Regions from separate parts of the Nonomuraea sp. NPDC049714 genome, predicted to be linked through region 2. Evidence: riboswitches for the same ligand, from Rfam matches in the RefSeq annotation. Region 2 holds a riboswitch; each other region holds the start of a gene.

Region 1 (2,259 bases), on a different contig from region 2:
TCGTTGAGCCACCAAGAGGTCGATGTCTCCGACCGGCAGGTGGACGCCCTGCAGAAGAGCAGCGCTAGTGCCGACCACGCGATATGCCGGACTGGGATCCACGGCTTTCAGAGCAGTGAGCGCCGTGGTCAATGCGGTGGTCACGTCCGCCAGTTGGAGAGATGGTTCGCCGCCGCCCATAGTGATCAGCTTATCGATCATGATGCACAAGAACAGGCTTCCGGAAGCCTCAACTCAGCAGCTCTTGCTATCTCTAGACGACGCGCCCCCGGAGCGGAAGGTCACCGTCCATCTCGGTCCTTCGTGCCCATCGGGCCGGCGTCGCCCCTGTCCCCGTCTTCACCCGCGGCGACGGGCCCTAATGAGCATGGTCCAGGGTTTCTGCTGCGGCTTTATTAATTGTCGCTGGATGACTCTGCGACCTCCTGAGCTGTGAGCGGGAGGAACAGGAGATCGGGCCGCTGGGTGTTTCTCTCGTGGGTGTGCTGGGGGAGGGGGCGGCGACCGTGCGTGCGTACGCGGGGCGGAAAGAGGTGCACAGCTTTGTCATGGATCGGTGACTTCGAGGCGGGCGTGCAGGGACGACTTGACGGCGGGCCATTCGGTGTCGATGACCGAGAACATGGCGGAGTCGCGTAGCTGCCCCTCCTCACCGGGGGCCCACGATGGTGACCAGTTGCGCAGCACGCCCTCGAAACAGGCGCCGAGGCGTTCGATCGCGTGGCGGGAGCGTTCGTTGCGGGCGTCGGTCTTGAGGTCCACGCGGGTCACGCCCAACGTCTCGAACGCGTAGGTGAACAGCAGGAGCTTCGCCTCGACGTTGATCCCGGTGCCCTGGGCCGAGGCGGCGAGCCAGGTCCAGCCGATCTCGATGGCGCGGAGCTCCGGTCGGGCCGGCCAGGTGCGCGGGTTCCAGAAGGCGGTGCAGCCCACCGCCATCCCGTCCGCCACTCGAACCTGGGCGAAGGGGATCAGTCCCTCGCGTTCGCGGGCGAACTGCGCCGCCAGGTAGGCGCCCATCTCGGTGGCCCGTGGCACCAGGGTGTAGGCGTAGGAGGAACGATCCTCCTCTGCCGCCCGTACGAGATCCGCCGTGTGACCCGCGGTGAGCGGTTCCAGTCGTACGAGCGATCCGTGGAGCACGGGAACGTCAAGCCGCGGCCGCATGGCTCTCCTCATCGTTCCTGGCATTGGCACCTTCGCGCAGGCAGGTTGCCGGATCGTCGCCGGGCCAGGTCCCTCGGATCCTCTGGATGAAGCCGCCATCCTCTCGGCCGTCCGGGGATCACGTCAAGAAGGCCCGGTCGTGCGGGGCGGCGCACGACCGGGGATGGCTATCGGCAGGCGACTCGGTACGCGTCCAGTTTCAGTTTCTTCTTCAGCGAGTTGAAGTTCTGGGCGTTGGACTTGGTGCAGAACTTCGAGGTGGGCAGCTCGTACTCGACCGTGAACACCGCCTTGCCCGCCGCGACGAACCGGTCGTAGCCGTAGTCGCCGTTCTGCTTCGTCGTGCACTCCTTGTACTGCCAGCACTGCTCGTTGAGCGCCCAGTCGAAGTACGGCAGCAGCGCGGGGATCTGGGCGAGGTCGTTCTTCAGACCGGCGGACAGGCCGCGGGTGTGGGCCTCGTTGGCCAGCCATGCGTTGTAACGCAGCTGGTCGGCGGCGTCGAGGTCGAAGCCGGTCTCGTTGGTGTAGCCGTCGACGTTGTCGAACTCGACCGCGTCGAAGCCCTTGGCCTTGCACATGTCCAGGCGGGCTCGCATGACGTCGCCCAGGGCGCCGGTGTACTTGCGGATGTCGAGCCAGCGCTCGCCCTCCCACTCCTCGTCGAGCGGGTCGCCGAGCACCGAGGCGGGGAAGTCGCCCTCGTCCTTCCGCCAGTCCTCGTACGATCCGGCGCTGATGTAGCAGACGACCTTGCGGCCCGCCTTGGTGGCGTGCAGGCGGCGCACGGTCGCGGCCGTGGCGTCGAAGCCGTCGATGTCGTACATCGTGACATCGCTGAACGGTTCCTTGGGCACGGACGCGAGCTGCCACTGCCAGCTCGTCCTCAGCGCGGGCCGCCAGCAGCCGGGACAGGGGACGGGGGCGGGCAGTTCGACCTTTTCGGAGGCGGCGGTGGGCGCGGGTCGCGCCTGTGTCCGGGTCTCCGCCTGGGCCGTCCCGGTCAGTGCGACGGTGCAGAAGGCGGCCAGCGCCGCGATCAGATGCCGGGGAAGTCGCATGCTCTGCCTCTCGCTAGGGGGGACTCATGAT
Region 2 (2,259 bases):
CAGCTATGGCGCTTGATGAGCTAACCGAGGAACTGGCCCGCTCCGCCGCCGTCGGAGATCATCGCGCACTCGGCGAACTCCTGCGGAGGATCGAGCCGGACGTGCTGCGGCACTGCGCCCGCATCCTGCCCTACCACCAGGACGCGGAGGAGGCGGCGCAGGACACCTTGCTCGCCGTCGCGCGCAACATCGGGCGGTTCGAGGGGCGGGCCAGGTTCAGCACCTGGCTGCACATCGTGACCGCCAACTGCGCGCGCACCACCTACCGCTCGCTGAAGCGCAGGTCGGCCGAGCAGACCTCCGACGAGCTGCCCATGCAGAAGCCCGACGTCCGCCGGGTCAGCGTGATCGCCGGATCGCGGCTCGACCTGCTCGACGCCATGGAGGCGCTGGAGGCCGACAAGCCCGATCTGGCCCAGGCGCTGGTGCTGCGCGACATCGTCCAGCTCGACTACAGCGAGGTGGCCGAGCAGCTCAAGATCCCGCTCGGCACCGCCAAGTCGCGTATCCACCAGGCCCGCAAATATGTCCAGGCGGCGCTGGGCGAAGACTACCGATGAGACCTCATATCTCGCATGCTGAGATGACCGGGCAGGTCACGCGATTGATTGGGTAGAGTCCGGTCAGCAGCAACAACTGAATATTGCTCATCCAGAGGGGTGGAGGGACCGGCCCTGCGAAGCCCCGGCAACCCTCCCGGCTTGTGACTCGCGACCTGGCGAGGCCGACCGGGACTAGGTGCCAATTCCGGTCCGTGGTCAGGGTGGCCACGGGCGAAGATGAGGGAAGGCCTCGCTTCATGTCGCTCGACTTCGGTCCCGCCGTCGCTCTCTCCTGCCGCGAGTGCGGCACCCGCTATCCGCTCGGCCCGAGCTTCGCCTGTTCGGAGTGTTTCGGGCCGCTCGAAGCGGCCTACGATTTCGGCAACGTCACCCGGGCCTCCATCGAGGCCGGACCGGCCAACATCTGGCGGTACCGCGCGCTCCTGCCGGTGCCGGCCGACGTCGCCACCAAGCCCAACATGAACCCCGGCTGGACCAAGCTGGTCAAGGCGGGCAACCTCGGCAAGGCGCTGGGCATCAGGTCCCTCCACGTGAAGGACGACTCCGGCAACCCCACCCACTCCTTCAAGGACCGGGTGGTGGCCATCGCCGTCGAGGCGGCGCGCAACTTCGGCTTCCACACCCTGTCCTGCTCCTCCACCGGCAACCTGGCCGGCGCCGTGACGGCCGCGGCCGCCAGGGCCGGGCTGGACGCCTGCGTGTTCATCCCCGCGGGGCTGGAGCAGGCCAAGATCGCCATGGCCCGCGTGTTCGGCGGCAGGCTCGTCGGCATCGAGGGCACCTACGACGAGGTCAACCGGTTCTGCTCCGAGCTCATCGGTGACCCGATGGGCGACAAGTGGGGCTTCGTCAACGTCAACCTGAGGCCCTATTACGCCGAGGGCTCCAAGACGCTCGCCTACGAGATCGCCGAGCAGCTCGGCTGGAAGCTGCCCGAGCAGATCATCATCCCGGTGGCCTCCGGCTCTCAGCTCACGAAGATCGACAAGGGCTTCAAGGAGCTGATCGAGCTCGGGCTCGTCGAGGACGGCCCGTACAAGATCTACGGCGCGCAGGCGCTCGGCTGCTCGCCGGTGTCCACGGCCTACAAGGCGGGCCACGACGTGGTCCAGCCGGTCAAGCCCGACACCATCGCCAAGTCGCTGGCCATCGGCAACCCCGCCGACGGCCCTTACGTGCTCGACATCGCCCGCCGCACCGGCGGCGCTGTGGAGGACGTCACGGACCCCGAGATCGTCGCGGCGATCAAGCTGCTGGCCTCGACCGAGGGCATCTTCGCCGAGACGGCGGGCGGCGTCACGGTGGGCGTGCTGAAGAAGCTCGTCGACACCGGGCGGCTCGACCCGGAGTTGGAGACCGTGGTGCTCAACACCGGCGACGGGCTCAAGACGCTCGACGTCATCGCCGACGACGCCCAGCCCACGGCCGTGATCCGGCCCTCTCTCGACGCGTTCCGCGCGACTGTCTGACAATCAGGAAAGGCGAGGTTTATTCATGAGTGTTTCTGTGCGGATTCCCACCATCCTTCGCACCTACACCGGCGGTAGCGCGGAGGTGAGTGGAGAGGGCGCGACCCTGCGTGACGTGCTCGCCAAGCTCGACTCCGACTACCCGGGGATTGGCGCCCGCATTCTCGATGAATCGGGCAAGATTCGGCGTTTTGTCAACGTTTATGTTGGCGAAGAGGACGTCCGTT
Region 3 (2,259 bases), on a different contig from region 2:
CGAACACCTCCCCGTCGCGGTTGGCCGAGCCGAACAGCAGCGCGACCTCCACGCCGCGCGGGATGACGACCCCGCCGACCTCGATGTCCTCCAGCACCCAGCGCTCGAACATCTGCAGCGGCGTGTCCCACCGCATCAGCTCCTCGATCGCCGTCGGCAGCAGCCCGCGATCCTCCCGCAGGCGTACGAGCTCGGCCGGGTTCCTGAACAGGGACCACCAGCCGTTGCCCGTCACGTTCACCGTGGCCTCGTGGCCCGCGTTGAGCAGCAGCACACAGGTGCCGACCAGCTCGTCCTCGGTGAGCTCGTCGATCTGGGCGAGCGCGCTGATCAGGTCGTCACCGGGCCGGGCCGCCCGCTCGCGGGCCAGCTCCTTGAGGTAGCCGGCGAACTCCGACGCCGCCCGGACGGCCGTGTGCTGCGCCTCGGGGGCCGGGTTGAGCTCGTACATCCCGCAGATGTCAGCCGACCAGGGGCGCAGCAGGTGGCGGTCGGCGTCGGGGATGCCGAGCATCTCCGCGATCACCGTCACCGGGAGCGGCTCGGCCACCTCGGCGACGAGGTCGCCGCCGCCCCGCTCGACGAACGCGTCCACCAGGCCGCCCGCGATGGCCCGCACGCGGGGGCGCAGCGACTCCACCATGCGCGGGGTGAACGCCCTGGAGACCAGGCGGCGCAGCCGGGTGTGCACCGGCGGCTCGACGTCGAGCATGCCCGCCCTGATCACCCGCCAGAACGGCTCCTGGAACTCCGGCTCCGGCTCCTGGCCGAACTCCTCGTGCGTGGCCACCTGCAGGTAGGACCGGCCCAGGCGGCGATCCCTGAGCAGGGCGTTCACGTCGGCGTGGCGGGCGATCAGCCACTGGCCCGTCGGCTCGAAGAAGCTGACCGGGGCCTGCTGCCTCAGCTCGGCGTAGACCCCGTACGGGTCGGCCACGAAATCGGGATTCCAGGGATCAAAGCGCACAAGTGCATCCTAAAGGCGGGGGTTGCCTTCCATGGGCGGGTGTCGGTTATAGTGCCTGACGTAGGTCATGAGTGCCAGCGTCAAGCCCCGGCTCGCTGGCCGGCAACCCTCGCGTCCGCGGCGGGGTGCCCCGGGTGAAGACCTGGTCCGTCACGAGGTGTGGCGGGCAAGCGCGGGCTCCGTGGTCTCCAGGGGTCCGACGACCTCAGGAGTTTCGCCGTGCCCACGTTGACGATCTTCAGCAACGCTCCCCAGCAGGACCAGGCCGCCGCCCCCGTCCGGCAGGGCAGGACCATCCCCGCCGTGCTCGGCGCCGACCTCGAGGTGCCCGTCAAGGGCGGCAAGCTGGTCGGCTACGCCAACCTCGACTACGCCGCCAGCGCCCCCTGTCTGGAGCCGGTCAGCGCGGCCGTCACGGCAGCGCTCCCGGCCTACTCCAGCGTGCACCGCGGCGCGGGATACGCCTCCCAGCTCACCACCGCCCGCTACGAGCAGGCCCGCCACACCGTACGGGCCTTCGCCGGCGCCCGCCCCGACGACGCCGTCATCTTCACCCGCAACACCACCGACGCCACCAACCTGCTGGCCCGCTGCCTGCCGGACGACACCACCGTGATCGTCTTCGACACCGAGCACCATGCCTCACTGCTGCCCTGGAAGCGGACCGTACGACTCGCGCCGCCCGCCTTCCCCGGCGAGGCGGTCCGCGCCGCCGACGAGGCGCTGGCCGGGGTCGACGGGCCCAAGCTGCTCGTCGTCACCGCCGCCTCCAACGTCACCGGCGAGCTGTGGCCAATCGCGGCCCTGGCCCACATCGCGCACCGGCACGGCGCCCGCATCCTGGTCGACGCCGCCCAGCTCGTGCCGCACCGCCCGATCAACCTGACCGCGCTCGACCTGGACTACGTGGCCTTCTCCGGGCACAAGCTGTACGCCCCCTTCGGCGCGGGGGTGCTGCTGGGCCGCCGTGACTGGCTGGCGGACGGCGAGCCGTACCTGAAGGGCGGCGGCGCGGTGCGCTCGGTCGGGCAGGCCGGGCAGGCCGCCGACTGGCACGACGACCCCGAGCCCCGGCACGAGGCCGGCACCCCGAACGTGCTGGGCGCCATCGCGCTCGCCGCCGCCTGCGACGCCCTCACCGCCACCGGCTGGACGGCGCTGGTCAAGGAGGAGGAGCGCCTGGTCGCGCGGCTGCGCGCGGGTCTGGCCTCGATCGCGGGCGTGCGGGAGCTGTCACTGTGGGGACCCGCCCACCCGCGGGTGGGCATCGTCTCCTTCACCGTCGACGGTCA

Evidence for each region. A riboswitch is a leader RNA that binds a small molecule or an ion and turns the genes downstream of it on or off. The one in region 2 is predicted to bind S-adenosylmethionine.
Region 1: another riboswitch for S-adenosylmethionine. It lies ahead of ACIBQX_RS14690 (GNAT family N-acetyltransferase); the one in region 2 lies ahead of thrC (threonine synthase).
Region 3: another riboswitch for S-adenosylmethionine. It lies ahead of ACIBQX_RS40005 (aminotransferase class V-fold PLP-dependent enzyme); the one in region 2 lies ahead of thrC (threonine synthase).

Annotation. Positions count from the first base shown of each region.
Region 1 covers NZ_JBITLM010000003.1:310,063-312,321, reverse strand. Annotated here, with positions in the region: gene ACIBQX_RS14695 (hypothetical protein) at 1-201, opposite strand, end outside; gene ACIBQX_RS14690 (GNAT family N-acetyltransferase) at 547-1,167, opposite strand; SAM riboswitch class I at 1,173-1,260, opposite strand; gene ACIBQX_RS14685 (endo alpha-1,4 polygalactosaminidase) at 1,335-2,228, opposite strand.
Region 2 covers NZ_JBITLM010000028.1:6,229-8,487, reverse strand. Annotated here, with positions in the region: gene ACIBQX_RS50090 (RNA polymerase sigma factor) at 6-560, shown strand; SAM riboswitch class I at 645-786, shown strand; gene thrC (threonine synthase) at 800-2,032, shown strand; gene ACIBQX_RS50080 (MoaD/ThiS family protein) at 2,058-2,259, shown strand, end outside.
Region 3 covers NZ_JBITLM010000013.1:287,512-289,770, reverse strand. Annotated here, with positions in the region: gene ACIBQX_RS40010 (cytochrome P450) at 1-967, opposite strand, end outside; SAM riboswitch class IV at 1,031-1,146, shown strand; gene ACIBQX_RS40005 (aminotransferase class V-fold PLP-dependent enzyme) at 1,187-2,259, shown strand, end outside.